2 regions of the Fusobacterium sp. DD2 genome follow, and region 1 is predicted to be linked to the other one. Evidence: riboswitches for the same ligand, from Rfam matches in the RefSeq annotation. Region 1 holds a riboswitch; the other holds the start of a gene.
What was found. A riboswitch is a leader RNA that binds a small molecule or an ion and turns the genes downstream of it on or off. The one in region 1 is predicted to bind cobalamin.
Positions count from the first base shown of each region.

Region 2: linked by a shared signal. The riboswitch ahead of IX290_RS07295 (sirohydrochlorin cobaltochelatase) and the one ahead of IX290_RS03840 (cobyric acid synthase) in region 1 are both predicted to bind cobalamin.

Region 1 covers NZ_JADRHM010000015.1:15,045-26,627, reverse strand. Annotated here, with positions in the region: gene IX290_RS03850 (ABC transporter permease subunit) at 1-546, shown strand, start outside; gene IX290_RS03845 (ATP-dependent helicase) at 567-2,024, shown strand; cobalamin riboswitch at 2,147-2,325, shown strand; gene IX290_RS03840 (cobyric acid synthase) at 2,499-3,980, shown strand; gene cbiB (adenosylcobinamide-phosphate synthase CbiB) at 3,982-4,941, shown strand; gene cobD (threonine-phosphate decarboxylase CobD) at 4,952-6,010, shown strand; gene IX290_RS03825 (cobyrinate a,c-diamide synthase) at 6,007-7,332, shown strand; gene IX290_RS03820 (precorrin-8X methylmutase) at 7,332-7,979, shown strand; gene cbiD (cobalt-precorrin-5B (C(1))-methyltransferase CbiD) at 7,979-9,103, shown strand; gene cbiE (precorrin-6y C5,15-methyltransferase (decarboxylating) subunit CbiE) at 9,090-9,716, shown strand; gene cbiT (precorrin-6Y C5,15-methyltransferase (decarboxylating) subunit CbiT) at 9,729-10,304, shown strand; gene cobI (precorrin-2 C(20)-methyltransferase) at 10,305-11,033, shown strand; gene cobM (precorrin-4 C(11)-methyltransferase) at 11,012-11,583, shown strand, end outside.
Region 2 covers NZ_JADRHM010000040.1:8,051-19,633, reverse strand. Annotated here, with positions in the region: gene IX290_RS07330 (TonB-dependent receptor) at 1-1,189, shown strand, start outside; gene IX290_RS07325 (citrulline utilization hydrolase CtlX) at 1,302-2,213, shown strand; gene lysA (diaminopimelate decarboxylase) at 2,294-3,586, shown strand; gene dapF (diaminopimelate epimerase) at 3,751-4,587, shown strand; gene IX290_RS07310 (amidohydrolase) at 4,609-5,811, shown strand; gene IX290_RS07305 (serine hydrolase) at 5,805-6,539, shown strand; gene IX290_RS07300 (dicarboxylate/amino acid:cation symporter) at 6,561-7,793, shown strand; gene IX290_RS07295 (sirohydrochlorin cobaltochelatase) at 7,932-8,870, opposite strand; cobalamin riboswitch at 8,978-9,151, opposite strand; gene IX290_RS07290 (Crp/Fnr family transcriptional regulator) at 9,298-9,987, opposite strand; gene IX290_RS07285 (thiamine ABC transporter substrate-binding protein) at 10,192-11,163, shown strand; gene pyrB (aspartate carbamoyltransferase) at 11,419-11,583, shown strand, end outside.

The sequences.
Region 1 (11,583 bases):
ATAGTAGTAAGTGCTATTTCAGTAGTTTTAATATATATAATTATAAAGAATTATAATAGATTTACAGATATTTTAATATTTTCAAATTTGGGTATTTCAGGAGCATTTTTGGCAATAACTTTATATTACCTAAATGTCTTATTTGATATACCACTTGCATTTCTTTTAATACTTGGTTATCTGATTGTTGTTATTCCAATAGGGTATTCATTTATGTATCAGTATGTTAAGAAGTTTCCAAGAGAAGTACTTGAGAGTGGAGATTTAGATTGTAAAAACTCATTACAACGTTTTATATATGTTGAGTTTCCAATTTTAAAGAATATATTTTTATCAGCCTTTTTACAGATATTTGCAATTGTATTTGGAGAATTTACTATAGGATATACTATGCAACTTGAGGATATATTTCCAGTTGCTTCACTGGTAAACTACTCACTTGTTTCCAATAAACAGTATATGGAAAGTTCTGCCTTTACCTCTATTATAATTGCGATAATTTTATCAGCTTTTATTCTTGGAGAATATCTAAAATCTGAAGACTAAAAATAAAAGGATGTGGTGTATTGGGGATTTCACCAGAGGTTCAGTTAAAGAAGATAGTAAGTAAATTAGAAAAAAGAGAAGTAAAATATGAAAAAAATAATTTAATAGGAAATCTTAAGATAGACTATTCAAAAGTTTTAAGCAAAGAGCAACAGATTGCACTTCATTGTTTAAAAGGCCAATATCTTGTAATAGCGGGAGCTGGTTCTGGAAAAACCAGAACAATGGTCTATCGTACTGCTTATTTAATTGAAAATGGTGTGTTACCAAGCCAGATTCTAATGATAACTTTTACAAGAAAAGCAGCTGAAGAGATGAGAGAAAGACTTCTTGGAATACTTGAAACGAAGGAAACAAAAGTCAGGATAATGACTTTTCACTCTCTATGTGCAAAGATAATTTTTAAGAATAAAGCACTATTTAATATAGAGGAGATGCATATACTTGGAGATGACCAAAAGAGAGAGATTATAGAAACACTTTTTCATGAAGAGAAGATTGGTAATCTTAAAATCGCTTTAAAAGATGTTGAAGAGTATATTGAAGCGAAGGAACTAAATAGAGAAATCCTTATTGACAGTAAACAAAAAGAGGTATCACAGAGTATATATGAAAAGTTCACTAGTAAGAAAGAGGAAAATAATCTCTATGAATTTGAGGATTTAATAAGAAAAGTTAATGAGAAATTTATGGAAAATAGAAATTTTCTTGAATATATTCAAAGAGGTATAGAGTATCTCATAGTTGATGAGTATCAGGATAGTAATGATGAACAGAGGAGACTTCTCAAATTACTTGTTGGAAAAGAAAAAAATCTTATGGTAGTTGGAGATGACTTTCAAAGCATATATGGTTTTAGAGGGGCAGACTTTACTAATATTTTAAAATTTGGAAAAGACTTTCCAAATTCAAAGCTAATCAAACTTCAAACAAATTATAGAAGTAAAGAGGAAATAATCAACTATACAAATAAGATCTCTAAAAGCATGAAGATTAAATATAATAAAAAAGTTATTGGAACTGGGAATTCAGGTGGAAGGATATTTAAAAATCAATTTATAAATGAGGAAAAGCAGTGGGAATATCTATGTAAGAAAATTATGAATCTGCACCTGTCTGGAACTTCATATAGTGAGATAGCTATTTTATATAGAAACAGATATGGAGTAAAAGGACTATTAAAATATCTTACATCTAATGGTATTCCATATCATACAAAAAGTGATGAATCCTCAGATGGAGTAGCACTGCTTTCAGTACATAGTTCAAAGGGACTTGAATGGGATGTGGTATTTTTACCAACAATGATGGAAGGGATATTCCCATCATTTAATAATGAGGAAGAGTTAGAAGAGGAAAAAAGATTATACTATGTTGGATGTTCCAGGGCTAAAACTAATTTATATCTTTTATATCCTAAGTTTTATTATGAAAAAACAGGGTATTATGAGAAGAAGTCCAGGTTTCTTAATTATTGACAGATTAAATAGCATCTATAAATAATAGATATAACAAATGACTTATTTAAGTGGAATTCAGAAATAATATATATGGTTCAAAATGGATAAATGCTTGACGTAATTGATGCATATAGAGTATAATAATGTAAAATATATAAGTATGCAGTTTTTTTAAGTAAAAGGGAATTAAGTGAAAATCTTATACGGTCCCGCCACTGTGTTGATGACGAAAGTATCATAGGCCCACTGAGAAATTGGGAAGGGGATATGAGTAGGATGAATCTAAGTCAGGAGACCTTTCTTAAAAAATATTTGACTATCCTGCGGGGACGGGAGGAGAATGAGTATAGTAAATAATTAGGGTACTAAAGTTAATTAATAAAGATAAATATTTTGGGATTTTATTCAGATGTAATATTTGGATAACAGTTTTAATGTTATTTATCTTGATTATTTTGGTGCCTTTTTTTATTTTCAAATGGGAGTGTTGTAATGAAACATAGAAATATCATGATTGTAGGTACCTCATCAGGTGCTGGAAAAAGTATTACAGTTACAGGATTATGCAGAGTTTTTAAAAAAGATGGAAATAGTGTTTGTCCATTTAAATCCCAGAATATGGCATTGAATTCTTTTGTTACAAAGACTGGTAGAGAAATGGGTAGAGCGCAGGTTGTTCAGGCACTTGCCTCAGAAATAGAACCTGAAGCATTTATGAATCCAATTCTTTTAAAACCAACTACTGATAGAAAAATTCAGGTTATTGTAAATGGTAAGTCAATTGGAAATATGAGTGGAATAGAGTATGGAAAATTTAAGACTTCTTTAAAACCTGAGATAATGAAAGCATATAATCATATTAGAGAAACTTATGATATAAGTGTTATTGAAGGTGCTGGAAGCCCTGTTGAAATAAATATAAAAGAGGAAGATATTGCAAATATGAAGATGGCAGAGATGGCAGATGCCCCTGTTATTTTAGTAGCAGATATAGATAGAGGTGGAGTATTTGCTTCTATATATGGAACAATTATGCTACTTTCTCCTGAAGAAAGAAAAAGAGTTAAAGGTGTAATAATCAACAAATTCAGAGGAGATGTCAATATCTTAAAACCTGGATTAAAAGAGATTGAAGATCTGACTGGAGTTCCTGTAGTAGGAGTTATGCCTTATAGCAATATAGATATAGAAGATGAAGACAGTGTAACTGAAAGATTTAGAAGTTTAAAAGAAAATAAAGGGATTGAAATATCTATTATAAAATTAAAACATATGTCTAATTTTACAGATTTTGATGCATTAAAAATTGCAGATGATGTAAATATAAAATATGTAACATCTCCTAAGGAACTTGGAAATGAAGATATAATCATTCTTCCAGGGACAAAAAATACAATAGAGGATTTAAAAGAGATTAAAGATAATGGAATAGCTACTGAGATTATAAAAGCCTCTAAAAATGGAAAAATTGTTATAGGTATATGTGGTGGATTCCAGATGATGGGAGAAAAAATAAAGGATCCATATGAGATAGAAAGTTCAATAAAAGAGATTCCAGGTTTAGGATTACTTGAACTTGAGACAGTTATGGAAAAGGAAAAAAATACAAGACAGTATAGTGGAACACTAAAAAATTGCAGTGGATTATTATCAGGTCTTGAAAATGAAAATATAAATGGATACGAAATTCATCAGGGAGTAACTAATGGAAAAGAGACTCAGATTACTGGTGATGATAGAGTAGTTGGTGTTGTAAAAGGTGATAATATTTTTGCAACTTATATTCACGGAATCTTTGATAATGAAAAAGTTACCCGTAATATCTTAAACTTAGTAAGAGCTAAAAAGGGATTGGATATCCAAGATGAGGGAATGACATTTGATGAGTATAGAATGCATGAACTTGATAAGCTTGAAAAGATAATGAGAGAAAATATAGATATTAAAAAAATATATGAGATAATAGGTGATTAATGTGGATTTTTTATTTAAGTATAGCATAGCTTATGTTTTGGATTTACTGTTAGGAGATCCTCATTGGTTTCCTCATCCAGTTAGATTTATTGGAAAACTTATAACTGGGCTTGAAAAACTTCTATATAGATTTAGTTGTAAGAAGTTTACGGGAGGAGTTCTTGCAATACTTACTATTGGAATAACATTTGTTGTTTCATATTATCTAGCTAAAATATCTCCTATATTAGAAATATTCTTTTTATATACTACCCTTGCTACTAAGAGTTTAGCAGATGAAGGATTTAGAGTATGTAAGGTTCTTGTTGATGGAGATATGGAAAAAGCAAAAAAAGAGCTTTCATATTTAGTGAGTAGAGATACAGGAAATATGGATGTAGTACAGATTACAAGAAGTATTCTAGAAACAATTAGTGAAAACAGTGTAGATGGAGTTATATCTCCAATGTTTTATGCTTTTATAGGAAGCATGTTTTCTGTTGGTGGAGTATCACTTGCTCTTCCATTTGCAATGGGATATAAAGCTATAAATACACTTGATTCAATGGTTGGATATAAAAATGAAAAATATATGGATTTTGGAACTGTATCAGCTAAAATTGATGATGTTGCAAACTTTATACCTGCAAGACTTGCAGGTGGAATATTTATTCCTATATCAGCATTTTTATTACATTACAACTATAAAGGTGCATGGAAGATATTCTTCAGAGATAGATTAAATCATTCAAGTCCAAACTCTGGTAACTCTGAAGCTGCTTTTGCAGGAGCATTAGGAGTACAGTTTGGTGGAAAGACTAGCTATTTTGGAGTAATACATGATAAACCAACTATTGGTGATAAATTAAAACATTTTGGAATACCTGATGTTAAGAAGGGAATCAGACTTCTATATGTTACATCATGGGTAGGAATGGCATTTTTTATTTTCACATCTAGAGTGGTAATGTATTTTATATAAGGAGAGAAATATGGATTTACATGGAGGAAATATTTATAGACTTGCCAGAGAGGGAAAAAAAGAGATATTGGACTACAGCTCTAATATAAATCCTTTAGGAGTACCTGAAAAATTTAAAGAGGCAGTTATAAATAACTTTGACAACTTAGAGAGATACCCAGATCCAGAATATATCGCTTTAAGAGAAAGTATTGCACAGTACAATGGATTGGATCTTAAAAATACAGTAGTAGGTAATGGAGCAACAGAGATTCTATTTTTATATACGCAGGCACTGAAACCTAAAAAAGCATTAATCGTTGCACCTGCATTTGCAGAATACAAAAGAGCTTTGGATTCAATAGGGTGTGAAGTTTTATATTATAGATTATCACATGAAAAGAACTTTACATTTAACTTAGAGGATTTCTTAAAAAACATACCACAATGTGATCTGGTTATAATATGTAACCCGAACAATCCAACTGGAATATTTATTCCATTGGAGGATATAAAAAAGATAAACAATGTGTTAAAAGCAAAGAAAATAAAACTTTTTATAGATGAGGCATTTATAGAGTTTATCAAAGGATGGGAAGAGTTTACAGCGGCAAATCTTAAGGATAAAAATATCTTTATCATGAGGGCTCTAACTAAATTCTTTGCAGTGCCAGGAGTAAGACTTGGTTATGGTATCTATTTTGATGAAACTATAGAAGAGAAATTAAACATGAAAAAGGAACCATGGAGTGTCAATTCATTTGCAGAGATTGCAGGAAGAGTTATGCTTAAAGATAGTGAATATATAGAGCAGACAGAAGAGTGGATAGATAAAGAGAAAAAATGGTTCTATGAAGAGTGTTGTAAGATAAAGAATATAAAAGCTTACAAAACAAATACAAACTTTATGCTTATAAAGCTGTTGAAAAGTACAGCTATTGAAGTTAAGGAAAAAATGCTTGAAAAAGGAATTCTTGTTAGAGATGCTTCAAACTTTGAAGGATTAAACGAGCATTTTATAAGACTTGCAATAAAAAATAGAGAGAATAATATAAGAGTACTTAATACTCTCAAAGAGGTGGTAGAATGAAAGCCTTTATGATTGCAGGAGTAAGCAGTGGAATAGGAAAGACAACAGTTTCTATGGGACTTATGTCATTATTTGAAAATGTATCTCCATTTAAAGTTGGTCCTGATTATATTGATCCAGGTTTTCATCAGTTTGTAACTGGTAATAAAAGTTATAACTTAGATTTATTTATGATGGGAGAAGATGGAGTAAAATACACTTTTCAAAAACATCATAAAAATCTATCAATAGTTGAAGGTGTTATGGGACTATATGATGGCCTTGATCATTCACTTGATAATAATAGCTCTGCACATATATCAAGAGTACTTAACCTTCCAGTTATTTTAATAGTAGACGGTGGAGGAAAAAGTACAAGTATTGCAGCTCAGGTTTTAGGTTATAAGATGCTTGATCCTAGAGTAAATTTAGCAGGTGTTATTATAAATAGAGTTACTGAGAAAATGTATGAACACTACAGAGAGGCTATTGAAAAATATACAGGACTGAAATGTTTAGGATATGTACCAAAGGATGATACTTTAGCACTATCTAGTAGACATCTTGGATTACTTCAGGCAACTGAGATAAGTGATCTAAAAGATAAAATTACAAAGTTAAAAGAGACATTGGAAAAAACTATAGATAAAGAGGCAATACTTAAGATTGCTCAAATAGATGATAAAGAGAAAGAGCCTTGTCCATATGCAGATTTAAAGAATAAATATAAAGGATTGAAACTTGGTCTTGCTAAAGATAGTGCATTTAGTTTTTATTACAATGATAATATAGAGATGCTTGAATATATGGGAATAGAGATAACTCCATTTTCTCCAATAAAAGATAAAGATATTCCAGAAGTAGATATTCTATATTTTGGTGGAGGATACCCTGAAATATATTCAAATGAGCTCCAAAGAAATAAAAGTCTGATAAATTCAATTATAAAATTTTATCAAAATGATGGTGTTATTTTTGGTGAGTGCGGTGGTTTCATGTACCTTAGCCAAGGATTTAAAAACATCAATGGTAATCTAGAAAAAATGTGCGGAATAATAAAATGTACAGAAGAGATGAGAAATAGATTAGATATATCAAGATTTGGTTATATCAACATAATTAAGGATAAAAAGATAGTTGGAAAAGGTCACGAATTCCACTATTCAAAAATAAATACAGTAGATGACGATACAAGAGAATATGATATTGAAAAACCAAATGGTAAAAAATGGAAATGTATATTTAGAGAGAAGAATGTTTATGGAGGATATCCACATCTGCATTTCTTCAAAAGCATTGATTTTTTAACAGAGATTTTAAATAAAGCAAAGGAAGTGAAATAATGAAAGATTATATAAAAGTACCTCAGGATATAGAAAAAAGAAGTTTTGAAATTATAGGTGAAGAGTTAGGAGAAAAGGTAAACAATTTTGATGAGAAAACTCTTCCAATAGTAAAAAGAGTAATTCACACAACTGCAGACTTTGAATATGCAGATTTAATTGAATTTAGAAACAATGCAATAGAAAGTGCAATGGAAGCATTAAAAGGTGGATGTAAAATTTACTGTGATACAAATATGATAGTAAATGGATTAAGCAAAATGGTATTAGGTAAATTTGACTGTAAAGCATATTGCTTAGTATCAGATCCAGAAGTTATAAAAGAGGCTAAATCAAGAGGAGTAACAAGATCAATAGTTGGAATGGAAAAAGCAGGAAAAGATCCTGAAACCAAGATATTCTTAATAGGAAATGCTCCAACAGCTCTTTATAAATTAAAAGAGATGATAGAGAAAAATGAAATTGAAAAACCAATGTTAGTAGTAGGAGTTCCTGTAGGATTTGTAGGAGCTGCTGAATCTAAAGAGGTTTTCAAAGGATTGGATGTTCCATATATTACAATAAATGGAAGAAAAGGAGGAAGTACTGTAGCAGTATCAATTCTTCATGGAATTTTATACCAAATGTATAAAAGAGAGGGATTCTAATGGCTCAGGAATTAAGAAGCGGCTATACCACAGGAAGCTGTGCAGCTGTAGGGGTAAAGGCAGGGTTTCAGGCCTTACTCCACAATAATTTTTGTGAGGAAATTGAATTTACAACTTTAAATGGAATTAAATTAAATGTTCCAGTATATAGATTAAGAGTTAGAAAAAATATGGTTTCATGTGCTATTAAAAAATTTGCAGGAGACGACCCAGATGTAACTAATGGGATTAGCATCTGTACTCAGATAAAACTTGTAGATAAATTACCTGAGATTAAAAAAGGTCACTATTATGATAACTTTGTTATTGTTGGTGGCCGTGGTGTTGGAACTGTAACTAAAAATGGATTGCAGGTTCAGGTAGGTAAATCAGCAATTAACCCAGGACCTCAGAAGATGATCAGTGAAATTGCACAGGAAGAACTAAAAAATACAGATAAAAAAGCTATAATAACAGTTTACGTTCCTGAAGGAATTGAAAAATCTAAAAAGACTTTTAACCCAAAACTTGGTATACTGAGAGGTATTTCTATCTTAGGTTCTACTGGAATAGTAAAGCCAATGAGTGAAGATGCTCTTAAAGATTCCATGTTTGTTGAATTAAAAGTACTTAGAATGGCAAGAGATAGAGACTGGGTAATATTTACTTTTGGAAACTATAGTAAAGAATATTGTAAAAACCTTGGACTGGATCTGGAGCAGACAATTGTTATAAGTAACTATGCTGGATTTATGATAGATTCTGCTGTCAAATTAGGTTTTAAAAAGATACTTTTCTTAGGACATATAGGAAAAGCAATAAAAATAGCTGGTGGAATATTTAATACACACAGTAGAGTTGCTGATGCAAGAGTAGAAATAATGGCAGCTAATGCTTTTATCTGTGGAGAAAAAGATGAAACAATTCATAAAATATTAAAATCCAATACAGTTGAAGAAGCATGTGAATTTATTGAAAATAAAGAGTTTTTCACTCTCATTGCTAATAAAGTTAAAAAGAGAGTGGAAGAGTACTCAAGGGAAGAACTTGAGTGTGAAGTTTTACTATTTTCATTTAAAGGAGCAACTTTGGGATATACTAAGGATTTTTATAAATTGGCAGGTGAGTTAGCTGGAAAAAATTAGTGTAGTAGGGCTTGGACCTGGAAATATAGATTATATAACAAAAAAGGGAATAGATAATATTGGAAGTTGTGATATTGCCATTGGTGGTAAAAGACAGCTAAGTGAGATATCATTCCTATTAAAAGAAGATTGTGAAAAATATACTTTAGGAAAACTTGTAGAAGTAATAGACTTTATTAAAGGTCACAGAGATAAGAAAATTACAGTTATTGTTTCTGGAGATACGGGATATTACAGTCTTCTTCCTTTTCTCCGTAAATATTTTAAGAGAGAGGAACTTGATGTAATTCCTGGAATTTCATCTTTTCAATATCTTTTCTCAAAACTAGGAGAAGCCTGGCACAATTATCGTTTGATAAGTGTCCATGGAAGAGAGATGGATTATATAAAAGAGATAGAAAGTAATCCAGGTATTGTATTATTAACTGATGATAAAAATACACCATATACAATAGCAAGAGATATTTATGAAAATGGTTTTAGAGATATGGAGGTTATTGTAGGAGAAAGACTTTCTTATGAGGATGAAAAAATCAGTGTAGTGAATATAGAAAATTATCAGGAACTTGATAGAGAGTTTAAGATGAATATTACAGTAATAAGAAAAAAATAGGTTGGTGTAAAAATGCATATATATGATAAAGATTTTGTACAAAGAGAATTACCTATGACAAAACAGGAGATAAGAGCTATAACTGTAGCAAAACTTCAGTTAAGACCAGATTCAGTTTTAGTAGATGTTGGAGCAGGAACTGGTACAATTGGAATAGAAGCTGCAACATATATTCCAAATGGTAAAGTTATAGGTATTGAAAAAGAGGAAAAAGGATTAAATATTATAAAGGAAAATGTGGCTAAAATTGGAGTTACAAACTATGAACTTATCCATGGTAGAGCACCTGAAGATATACCTGATATAGCTTATGACAGAATGTTTATAGGTGGGTCTACTGGAAGCATGAAAGAGATAGTTAAACACTTTATGGAACATGCAAAGGATAACAGCAGACTTGTTATAAATACTATAACATTAGAGAGTCTAAATGAGAGCATGGAAATACTTAAATCTTTTGCTTTTGCAGATATTGAAGTAGTAAATGTGATGGTTTCACGAGGAAAAAAAGTAGGAAAATACACTATGATGTATGGTGAAAATCCGATTTATATAATAACAGCAATTAAACAAGGAGGAAATAAATAAATGAGTAACAAATTTTATGGAATAGGAGTAGGGGTAGGAGACCCTGAACAATTAACAGTAAAGGCAATTAATATTTTAAAGAAACTAGATGTAGTAATCGTTCCAGAAGCTAAAAAAGATGAAGGAAGTACTGCTTATGAAATTTCAAAAGAGTATTTAAAACCAGGTGTAGACTTAGTATTCATGGAATTCCCAATGCTAAAGAACCCATTAGATAGAGTAGAAGGAAGAAAAGCTAATACAAGAGTTGTAGAAAAATTATTAGATGAAGGAAAAAATGTTGGATTCTTAACTATTGGAGATTCAATGACATACAGTACATATGTATATATCCTTGAAAATCTTCAAGACAAATATAAAAAACAAGTTGAAACAGTTCCTGGTATATCTTCATTTGCAGATATGTCTTCAAGATTTAACTTCCCAATCGTTATGGGAGACGAGTCACTTAAAATAGTTTCTATAAATGAAAATACAGATATAGAAAAAGAATTAAATGACACAGATAACATCGTATTTATGAAAGTCAGCAGAAACTTTGATAAATTAAAAGAAGCATTAGCAAAAACTGGAAATATGAACAATGTAATAATGGTATCTAACAGTGGTAAAGATACAGAAAAAGTATTCTATGATATTTCAAATTTAACTAAGGAAGATATCCCATATTTCACAACTATGATATTTAAAAAAGGAGGATTCGAAGAATGGAAAAAGTTTTCTTTATAGGAGCAGGACCTGGGGATCCAGAATTAATAACAATAAAAGGACAAAGAATAGTTAAAGAAGCTGACATTATTATATATGCAGGTTCATTAGTTCCTAGACAAGTTATCGACTGTCACAAAGAGGGAGCAGAAATATATAACTCAGCATCTATGACTCTTGAAGAGGTAATGGATGTAACAATAAAAGGAATCAGAGCAGGGAAGAAAGTAGCTAGAGTTCATACAGGAGACCCAGCTATATTTGGTGCTCATAGAGAACAAATGGATATCCTGGATGAAAATGGAATAGAATATGAAGTAATTCCAGGAGTAAGCTCATTTTTAGCATCTGCTGCAGCTGTAAAAAAAGAATTTACACTTCCATCAGTATCACAAACTGTTATTTGTACTAGACTAGAAGGAAGAACTCCAGTTCCAGAAAATGAATCATTAGAAAGCCTTGCTAAACACAGAGCATCAATGGCTATATTTTTATCAGTTCATATGATAGGAGATGTTGTAAAAAGACTTGGAACATCTTATCCTATGACTACTCCAATTGCTGTTGTACA
Region 2 (11,583 bases), on a different contig from region 1:
TATTCAAGATAAATACATAATAAACTTTGATAAAAAGCTTACAGATAATTTAGAGGCATCTGGAGTAGCTGAATATAGACAAAGAGATTATAAATATGATTATCCAGCTGATAAAAAAGCACCAGCATATAGAAATAGAGATAAACATACAGACTCTTTTTATACAAATGCTCAGATCAAATATACATATGCTCCTAAGAGTAATGTTATAGTAGGTGCTGACTACTCAAGAGCAGATGTTGATGAAGATAGTTTCAAAGTGACATATAAATCAAAACATACAGATACAAAATTTGAAGCAATAGGAGGATATGTACTTAATAAAGTTGCATATGAAAAATTCTTATTTACTCAAGGTATCAGAGTTGAAAAAAATAAATTTGATGAAAAAGTACGTGAATTTAAATCTAATGGAGATGAAAAATCAAATAGACATCAAAAATTTACTCCAACTAACACAGATTATGAACTTGCAGCAAATTATTTGATAGATAATGAAAAATCTGTATATGTTAGTTTTAACAGTGTAAAGAGAAGTCCTACTCTTACAGAATATTCAAGTTGGGATACTAAGGATTCACCAAGCAGAAAGGCTCAAACTTTAAATACTATTGAGGTTGGAACAAAAGCTTTATTTGATAATATATATGTGTCAGCAGCTACATTCTACATCCATGGTGATAAAGAAATTACTTATGATCCTTCTAAACCACATAAAGATGGAAGTTTTTATAATCTTGATGGAAAAACTCAAAGAATAGGATTAGAACTTGCAACTGAAGAGTATTTTGGAGATTTAACTTTAAGACAGGATTTTACATATATGCATAATAGACTTACAAGTGGAAGATACAAAGGAAACGAGATTCCTGGTATTCCTGCTATAACAGCTGGAGTTGGAGCAACTTACGAAATGATTCCAAATCTTTTTGTAAATGCAGATTTAAAATACAGAGGAAGAGCATATTATGCTAATGATTTTGCAAATGATACTTATAAAGTATCTAGTAATACTTTGACTGATCTATCAGTTAGATATAATATGGATAACGGACTATCGGTATATGGTGGAATAGAAAATTTATTTGATAAAAAATATTCTAGATATTCATATTTAAGTGGAAGATCACCTAGATATTCTCCAGCACCAGAAAGAACATACTACATCGGTCTTGATTATAAATTTTAAATAGTAGAAAATGCCAGAAGTGAAAACTTTTGGCTTTTTTTATATCAACAAAGGTTGAAATTTGCCAGTTTAATGATATAATCAAATTATAAAAAATTATTAAGGAGTGAATATGAATAGACAAGTTACAAATAAAATAGTTATGGTAAGACCTGCACAGTTTTATTTTAATGCCCAAACAGCAGTAAATAATCAATATCAACATGAGGATAATGAAAGCATAGAAAATATACAAAAAAGAGCTCTTAATGAGTTTGATTCATTTGTAAAACAGTTGAGAGATAAAGGAGTTACTGTTGAGATAATTGATGATACTGTAGAGCCATCAACACCAGACAGTATATTTCCAAATAACTGGTTCAGTACTCACAATGATAAGAAAATAGTGTTATATCCAATGTATGCTCAAAATAGAAGAATGGAATTGGAAAAATTTAAAGATAGACTTCTTGAAATATCTAAAACAAAAGAGAGTGTTGTAATAGATTATAGTCCAAAGGCAAAAGAAAATATCTTTTTAGAAGGTACTGGTAGTATAGTTTTAGATAGAATAAATAAAAAGGCTTTCTGTTCACTTTCTCCACGTTCAGATAAAAATCTATTTTTACAATTTTGCAAAGATACAGGATTTAAGCCAGTAACTTTTACAGCTTATCAGGATGGAAATCAGATATATCACACTAATGTAATGATGGGAATAGGAGAAAATAAAGCTGTAATCTGTCTTGACTGTATTGTAGATAAAGCTGAAAGAGAAAATGTAGTTGCAGAACTTAAAGATAGTAATAAGGAGATAATTGAGATATCGCTTGAACAGGTTAAGAATTTTCTTGGAAATGTGCTAGAAGTATTAGGAAAAGATGGAAAAAGATATATTGTTATCTCTAAAACTGCTTATAATTCAATGACTAAAGAGCAGATTGAAAAAGTTGAAAAAGATACTGAGATAATATGTGCAGATGTGAGCACAATAGAATATTATGGTGGCGGATCTGTTAGATGTATGTTAGGAGAGATATTCTAAAAGTTAATAATATCTATATTGTAAATAGCTTTCTATGAACAAAATAGAGAGCTATTTTCTTATATAGGAATGGAGGAAAGATGAGATATTTTGGAACTATGAAAGATATAGATGGAGTATTATCTATAGGTGGAATTAAGGTAACAGATTTAGCTGAAAAATATCAGACACCACTTTATGTTATGGATCTTGAACTTATTGAAGAAAATATAAATAAGTATAAAAAGTATTTTAAAAGTGAACTGTTTAATGGAAAAATAGTATACGCTTCTAAAGCTTTTTTGTGTAAAGAGATGTGCAAAATAGTTGATAAGTATGGTATAGATATTGATGCCGTTTCAGGTGGCGAACTATACCTGATACATAATAGTGGGATAGATATGAAAAAAGTCCATATGCATGGTAATAACAAGAGCATAGAAGAGTTAAATATGTGCCTTGATTATAATATAGGAAGTATTATTGTAGATGGAAAAGGTGAAATTGAAAAACTATCAAAACTATGTAAGGAAAGAGATAAGAAAATAGATGCATTATTGAGAATAAATGTTGGGATAGATGCACACACACATGAATATATAAAAACTTCTAAGCATAATTCTAAGTTTGGAGAATCTATATTTGATAAAAATTTTGTAACTATAGTAAAAAGACTTGCTAATGACTCGAATATTATATTTAGAGGATTTCACTGTCATATAGGATCACAGATATTTGATACAGAAGCGTTTTTTGAAGAGATTAAAACTCTTGTTGAACAGTGTAAAAAATTCAAAGAAGAGTATAGAATAGAGATAAAGGACTTGGATTTAGGGGGAGGTTTTGGAGTGTATTACAGCCAAGGTGATAGACCTTTAGAGATAGAGAATTTTATGACTTCCCTGATAAAATATACAGAAAAGATTTTACATGAGGAAAATGTAGAAATAGAAAATTTATATATTGAGCCTGGAAGAAGTATTGTTGCAAATGCTGGAACAACTATCTATACCATAGGTGGTAAAAAAGAGACTTATGGTGGAATAAAATATATTTTTATAGATGGTGGAATGACAGATAACATAAGACCTGCACTGTATCAGGCTAAATATGAAGCTGAAATTGGAAATAAGCTCAATAAAAAAGAAAAAGAGGTAGTTACCATTGCAGGTAAATGCTGTGAATCTGGAGATGTTTTGATTAAAAATATTGAAATTTCAAAAGGAGAGGTAGGAGATCTCCTTGTTATATCAACAACTGGTGCTTATGGTTATGCAATGGCAAATACCTATAACAAGGTTCCAAGACCACCAGTTGTATTTGTAAAAAATGGTAAGGATAAGCTTGTTATTAGAAGAGAAACATATGAAGATTTATTAAAATATGATTTATAATTCATTAGAAATTCGTAAAGTATGAACATAAAAAAATATTAAATACCGGATAATAAGTATTTAGAGAAAAATATATGAATAGAAAATTAAAAACTTTGCATTCTAGCAATTATAGAAAGTTATTGATAGAATTTAAGTAGCGACAAATAAAGTGAGGGGATATAATGAAATTTACAAAATTACAAGGTGCAGGAAATGATTTTATATTAATCAATGGATTTGTTGAAAAAAGTGATAAGTGGAATGAAACTGCAAAAAAGGTATGTGATAGACATTTTGGTATTGGTGCAGATGGGATGATATTCTGTAGTGAAAGTAAAATAGCTGATGTAAAAATGAATTTTTACAATTCAGATGGAACCAGAGCTGAAATGTGTGGTAATGGAATCAGATGTTTTACAAAATTTGTTTATGATGAAAAAATTGTTGATAAAAAAAAGATAGCTGTTGAAACAGACGCAGGTATTAAAGTGGTAAAACTTCAATGTAATGATAAAGATGAAGTGGTAAATCTTGAAGTTGAACTTAATAAAATGAATTTTAAAGCAAGTGATGTTCCTTGTTTAGCTAGTAAAGAGGAAGCGTTAGAGGAGAAAATAACAGTTGATGGGAAAGAGATTGTATTTTCAAGTGTATTAGTTGGTGTCCCACATACTGTAGTATTTTTAGATAATTTTACAGATGTAGATATAGAAGATTTAGGTAGAAAAATAGAAAATAATCCTGTATTTCCAAGAAAAACCAATGTGAACTTTGTTAAAGTAATTGATGATAATACTTTACAGATAAAAACTTGGGAAAGAGGAGCTGGAAGAACACTTGGATGTGGTACAGGAAGCAGTTCATCTGCTGGTGTAGCTCATAGACTTGGAAAAATGAAAGGTAATAAGATAAAAACAATCTCTGATGGAGGGGTTTTATTTGTAGAGGTTAAAGATGATTATTTTTTGATATTATCTGGAAAAGCTGAAACAATATGCAGAGGAGAATTTTTAAAATAACTTATAATATTGGGAGAAAAAATGGAAAAAGAGATTTTAGATTTAGTTGACAATTATACAAATTTTTATCAAAAGGTAAGACGTCAGTTGCATAGATGCCCAGAACTTGGATTTGAACTTACAAAAACTGTTGAGATAGTGACACAATATCTTGATGAGATGAAAGTTAATTATAAAAAAAATATTGGTAAAATAGGTGTTGTAGCAGAGATAGAAGGGAAAAATAAAGAGATTACAGTAGCCTTAAGAGCTGATATGGATGCACTTCCTATTTTAGAAAATAGTGATAAGGAGTATAAATCTCAAAATATTGGTAAAATGCATGCATGTGGTCATGATGCACATACAGCTATTCTTTTAGGTGTAGCTAAAGTACTATCACAGGTTAAGGATAAACTTCCATGTAATGTAAGATTTATATTTCAACCAGCTGAGGAAACAAGTGGTGGAGCAAAACCAATGATAGATGATGGAGCCTTAGATGGTGTAAATTGTATATTTGGGCTTCATGTTGATGAAGAACTGGATTGTGGGAAAATTGGAATAAAATATGGAGCAGTTAATGCTTCTTCAACAGATGTAAAAATAGAGGTTGAAGGAAAAAGTTGTCATGGTGCCTACCCAAGTGATGGTGTAGATGCTATAGTTGTTATGGCAAATATAATTACATCACTTCAAAGTATAATAAGTAGAAATACAGATGCAAGAGATGCATTAGTTATAAATCTTGGTAAAATAAATGGTGGAACTAAAGAAAACATTGTTCCGCAAAATGTAGTATGTACAGGAACAATGAGAACTTTGTCTCCATCAGTGAAAGAGATGGGTAAAAAGAGAATATCTGAGATGGTTGAGTATATTGCAAAAGCTTATGGTGGAAATGGAAAAGCATCTTTTAATGACGGGTATGTTGCTCTCATTAACCATGATGAATATGTGGATTTGGTAAAAGAAAGTGCTGAAAATCTTTTAGGAGATAATAACATTCAAGTAAAAAAAGTTGCCAATATGGGTGTGGAAGATTTTGCATATTATGTTGAAAAAGTTCCAGGAGCATTTTTTACTTTAGGTGTAAGAAATGAGGAGAAAGGAATTATTCATCCAGCACATAATGACAGATTTGATTTAGATGAAGATGCACTTCCTATTGGGGTAAAAATGCAGATATTAAATATATATAATGCTTTTGAATATCTGATGCGTACAAGTGATAAAAAATGTTAAGTGAAAAGAGTATAAATAATATCTTAACTGGCTACAAAGGAACATTTGGAATATACATAAGTGACTGGAATGGAAATAAAATTTTAAAAAATGAAAATAGAAAGTTCATGTCAGCTAGCCTAATAAAACTGTATATCCTACTTGCCTTAGATGAAGATTTTTTATCCAATGAAATTATAATTGATGAGAGTAAAAAAGTAGATGGTGGAGTGCTGTTTAAACTTAAAAGCAAAATAAAATTATCTATAGAAGATTTAGCAATGCTTATGATTGCATATAGTGATAACAGTGCTACAAATATTTTAATTGATTATCTTGGAATGGATAGGATAAATACAGTTATTAAGGATTATGGATTTGAAGGGACAGCACTTAATCGTAAGATGATGGATTTTGAAGCTAAAAAAGAGGGACTTGATAACTATACCACTCCTGGTGATGTTTATAAAGTTCTTTTATTACTTCTTAAAAATAAGAGATATAGCAATTTCCTCAAGTCACAGGAGATAAATACAAAACTTTCTCTATATCTTAGTGAAAATGAAGAGTTTGGATTTTATCATAAGACAGGAGAACTTTTAAATACAGAGCATGATGCAGGAAGAATTATCTATGGTGACAGATTTATTGATGCTGTTGTATTTGTAGAAAATGCACAGAGTAATATGGAAGCTATAGAGATACATAATAAAATTGGAAAAATATTGATTGAAGAATTAAAAAAATAAAAATATTGAAGGAGATGTTTTATGGGAACACAGAAAAAAAGTTTATGGGACTCTTATAAGTTTTCGATTATACTTATAGGAGCAATTATAATTGGAAGTATGATAGGATTAAAATTTGGAGAGAGAGCAAAGGTATTAAAACCTTTTGGGGATCTTTTTATAAATGGTATGTTTACTATAGTAGTGCCGCTTGTTTTAGTTACTATAAGTAGTTCTATAGCAAGTATGACAGATATGAAAAGACTTGGAAATGTATTAAAAAGTCTGCTTTTAGTCTTTGTTTCTACAGGACTTGTTGCAGGGCTTATAATACTGGTAGTAGTAAATATGTTTCCACCTGCTCAGGGTGTATCGTTGCACCTAACAGCAACAGAGGCATTAAAGCCATTTCAGACAGGGGAACAGATAGTTAAAGCTATTACAGTATCAGATTTTCCAGAGCTTATTTCAAGAAAAAATATGTTACCGTTGATTATTTTCTCAATAGCTTTTGGAATATGTGTAAATCTAGTTGGAGAAAAGGGAAAAATAGTTAGAGATGGACTTAGTTCGTTAGCTGAAATATTTCTTAAAATGATAAGTCTTTTAATGTATTATGCACCTATTGGACTTGGAGCTTATTTCGCAGCACTTGTTGGAGAGTATGGAGGACAGCTTATTGGATCTTATACAAGAGCAATGATAATCTATTATCCATTATGTTTTGCATATTTTATTATTATCTTTCCAATATATGGATATATATCAGCAGGTAAAGAGGGAGTTAAAGGGATGAAATATCTGATTTCACCAGCACTTACTTCTCTTGCTACTCAAAGTAGTATAGCAACTTTACCAGTAAATCTAGAGGCTGCAGAAAATATAGGTGTACCTAAAGATATAAGAGAGATAGTACTTCCAATTGGAGCAACAGCACATATGGATGGAACAGTATTCAGTTCAATTTTAAAGATTTCATTTTTATTTGGAGTTTTTGGAGTTCCATTTACAGGAATAGAAACATATATAAGTGCAATCTGCCTTTCAGTAATAGGTGGAGTGGTAATGTCAGGTGTACCTGGTGGAGGACTTATAGGAGAGATGCTTATAGTAACAATGTACGGATTCCCTCCAGAAGCTTTTCCTATAATTGCAACTATTGGATATTTAGTAGATCCACCTGCTACAATGATAAATGCTACTGGTGATACTGTTGCAGCAATGTTAGTATCAAGACTTGTAGAAGGTAAGAACTGGATTAAGAAAAAAGCATAAGAGTAATAAAAAATAACCTCCAACAATTAAGTTGGAGGTTATCTTTATATATTTATAAATTTTGTTTTATAGTTTTTTTAATAGTATAAAGTTATTTTATATAAAAGTTAAACCCTAGTATTTTTCTTTTATAAATTATTAGTCTTTTTCAGTTGAGTAGTGAACTTTTTTAGCAGCCATATCTACAGCTTTGTGGTGAGTTATAAAGTCGATGTGTTTTAAGTAGATATCTTGGATATCTTCGTTTTGTCCTAATCCAGCGATTATAACTTTAGATACTGTAAATCCAGCTTTTTGAAGATCTTCATTCCATTCTCCAGCGATATCGTTGTTAGCATGGTCTCCTGCAACAAACATGAATGGCATTAAGATAACATCTTTTATACCTTTTTTCTTAAGTTCTCTAACTACGTCGTCAAATTCTGGGTATCCTTCTACTGTTCCTACTACATAGTTTCCTAATCCTTCAGCGTTGAATACATAATCCATTGCAGCGTAAGCTGATCCACCTGAATGTTCAGTTCCGTGTCCTACTAAAACAACACCTTGGTGAGGTTTCAATGGTCCAATTTTTTTAGCAATTGCTTTTGCAACTTCTTTGTAATCTTCTGGTGAAGTTAATAATGGGTTTCCAACTCTGATGTCTTTGAAGTTTTTAGAGTATTTTTCAACTTCTTTGTTTAAGTTTTCGTTTTCTGTACCATTCATGATGTTAGTTCCTTGAACTAATACATGAGTGTATCCTTGAGCTTTTAATTGATCTAAAACTTCTTGAGGGTTTGGTTTTTCAATTCCTCTAGCTTTTAATCTTCTCATGATGATTCTTGAAGTATAAGCTTCTTTAACATCTGCATTTTTGAATTTTTTTGCTACTTTTTCATTGATTCTGTCTATTGTAAGTGCTCTAGTATCATCAAAAGTAGTACCAAAGTGTACCATCATTATAGCAGCTTTGTCGTTTTTGTCCATTCCTTTGAAGAAATCGCTGTGATCATAAGCTCCATCTGAATGTGCCATAGCAATCACTCCGTTTAATAATAATGCTGAACCTAAAAATAGTTTCGTAAGTGTTCTCATTTGAATCCTCCTGATAAATATTAATTATGGGCGTTACCCAGATATTATTTTGGAAGACAATTCTAAATCTCAGTAAAGAGTAAATATAGTTGTCCTCGCAACATATTACAAAGTTATTGTTTTAAGGCTGGTCTCCTGACTTAGCTTCATCCTACTAGGTGCCTTCCCAACATGCAGTCAGTGGCTATTCCGTTCATCAGCAACACAGTGGCGGGACCGTGGAGGAATATACCTCTCTTCCCAATTAATCTTTTTTAAGAACCTTAAAAATGCAATATTTTGTTTTAATATAACTATATACTGTTTGATTTAAAAAGTCAAGTACTAAAAGCGATAAAAATGCACTTTATATAAAAGTGATATAAATCACATATGACATATTTATTAAATATATGGTTACCATATATAATATTTCATTTGGAATACTTTATTTTTCAACACCACGGAAATAATTTATAAGTTTTTGTGAATCTAATATAATAAATCTTTTCTTATTGGTTTTTATAAGATTTTTATTTGTTAGTACTTTTATCTGTCTTGAGACTGTTTCTCTTTTATTTCCAAGGAATTCTGCTAAATATTTTACTGGTAAATCGAAATCAATTTCGACTCCTTCTTCTGTTTTCTTACCGAAGTCTTTAGCCAGTTTCCATAGTTTAAAAGCAAGTAGCATATCTACTGTTTTAGAAGACATATTTTTTAATTGGTGAATTGTTCTTTTTTGTTTGATAATTAAAGAGTTGATTACAGCTTCACATAGTGCAATATCATTATGCATTATCTTTCTGAAATCCTCTTTATTGATAATAAGAATCTTACCATCAGTTAAAAGCTCACAACTAATAAGAGAAGGTTTGTTATCCAGTGCCATTTCATTTAGTATCTCTCCATTACCAAATATATAAACAACTTTTTTACCATCGTCCATCTTATTTGGTTTATATATAGAAACAACTCCTTCAACTATAAAATATAGTTCTTTAAGTACCTCTTTTTCAGAAAAAACCATATCATCTTTCTTATATTCTTTAATTTTAGAACACGCTAAAATTTTATCTATAGTTTCTTTGCTTAATGTTCTAAAAATTTTAATTTTATCACTTATATTATTATTCAAATTTATACCTCCTATATAAATATATTATAGTATATCCAATAGTTTAAACTTTTACAAGTGTAAAATGTTTCTTATTCTATATATTTATTGTAAAAGATTGGGTAAAGTGGTATGATTAAGGGAGCGGGAGCGTAAGAGCTGAGAGGAACTTTAGTTCGACCGTTGAACATAGTCGGGTAATGCCGAGAATGGATGGAGGAAAAGATGAAGAAGATTTTATTAGGATGTTTATTTTTAGGAACTGGGCTTATGCTTAATGCTGAAGAGGTTGTAGTGTATGGTCCAAGTTCAATGAAATGGATTGGGAAAAAATATGGACCAATATTTGAAAAGAAAACTGGAGATACTATTAAATTTGTATCTATTGATGGATTAGTTGGAAGATTAAAACTTGAAAAGAAAAATCCAAAAGCTGACGTAGTAGTTGGATTGACAGAGCTTACAACAGAGATATCAAGAAGAGAAAATCTAATACTTCCATATGTTCCAAAAAATATTGGAAATATAGCAAAAGAAGAATTTAAAATGGATAGTAACTATGTAGTTCCTATTGACTATGGTTATTTAGCTATTAACTATAACAAACAGGAGATAAAAAATCCACCAAAAAATCTTGAGGAATTAGGAAAATTAAGTAAAAAACTTTTAGTAGAAAATCCAATGGTATCAAATACTGGAAGAGAGACTTTACAATGGAGTATAGCTCTTTATGGAAAAGATTGGATAAAATTCTGGAAGGCATTAAAGCCAGCTATTTATGCTACAGAAGCAGGATGGACAGAAGCTTTTTCTAAATTTACTGTAGGAGAAGCTCCAATGATGATAGGTTATGCAACTAGTAATCTTTTCTTTACAGGTGAAGATGCAGATAAATATGATAGTTTCTTATTAGAGGATGGAACATTTATGTATCAGGAAGGTGCTTCTCTTATTAATAAGAAAGAAGTTAAACCTGCAGCTAAAAAATTTATGGAAGAGATCTTAAGTGATGAATTCCAGGATTTAGTTGTTAAGAAAAATTATATGTTCCCAGTTACAAATGTAAAATTAACTGAGGATTTTTCAAGAGTTCCAGTTCCATCAAAAAGTGTAAAATTAACAAAAGACCAGATAGACCTTATTATAGATAATATAGATGGATATAAAAATGAACTTGTAGAATTTTTAAAAAAATAACTCTTGAAAAAAAAGTAAATATGTGCTATTATAGTCAGGATATATAAATGAAGGAGGGATAGTTATGTCAAAAATTGTTTCGAATTTTCTGTTTAGTTGTGCTATCTTTACCTTATTTTATAGAGCTTTTATAGTGTATGATAAAGTTTTTAAAATTAAATATTTTTTTATAAAAGGAATGAATACTATCGGTATCGATAGTTCATTCCTTTTTTTTTAGTTTTTTTTAGGAAAAAATAGTAAAAGGAGAACCAAATGAAAAATTTTATATCCATTAAAGAACTTGAAAAAGAAGAGATACTTGAAGTATTAGATGTTGCAGAAAAATTAGTGCAAAATCCTAATCCAGAACTGTTAAATGGGAAAATAGTTGGAAGTCTTTTTTTCGAACCATCTACAAGAACAAGATTATCATTTACA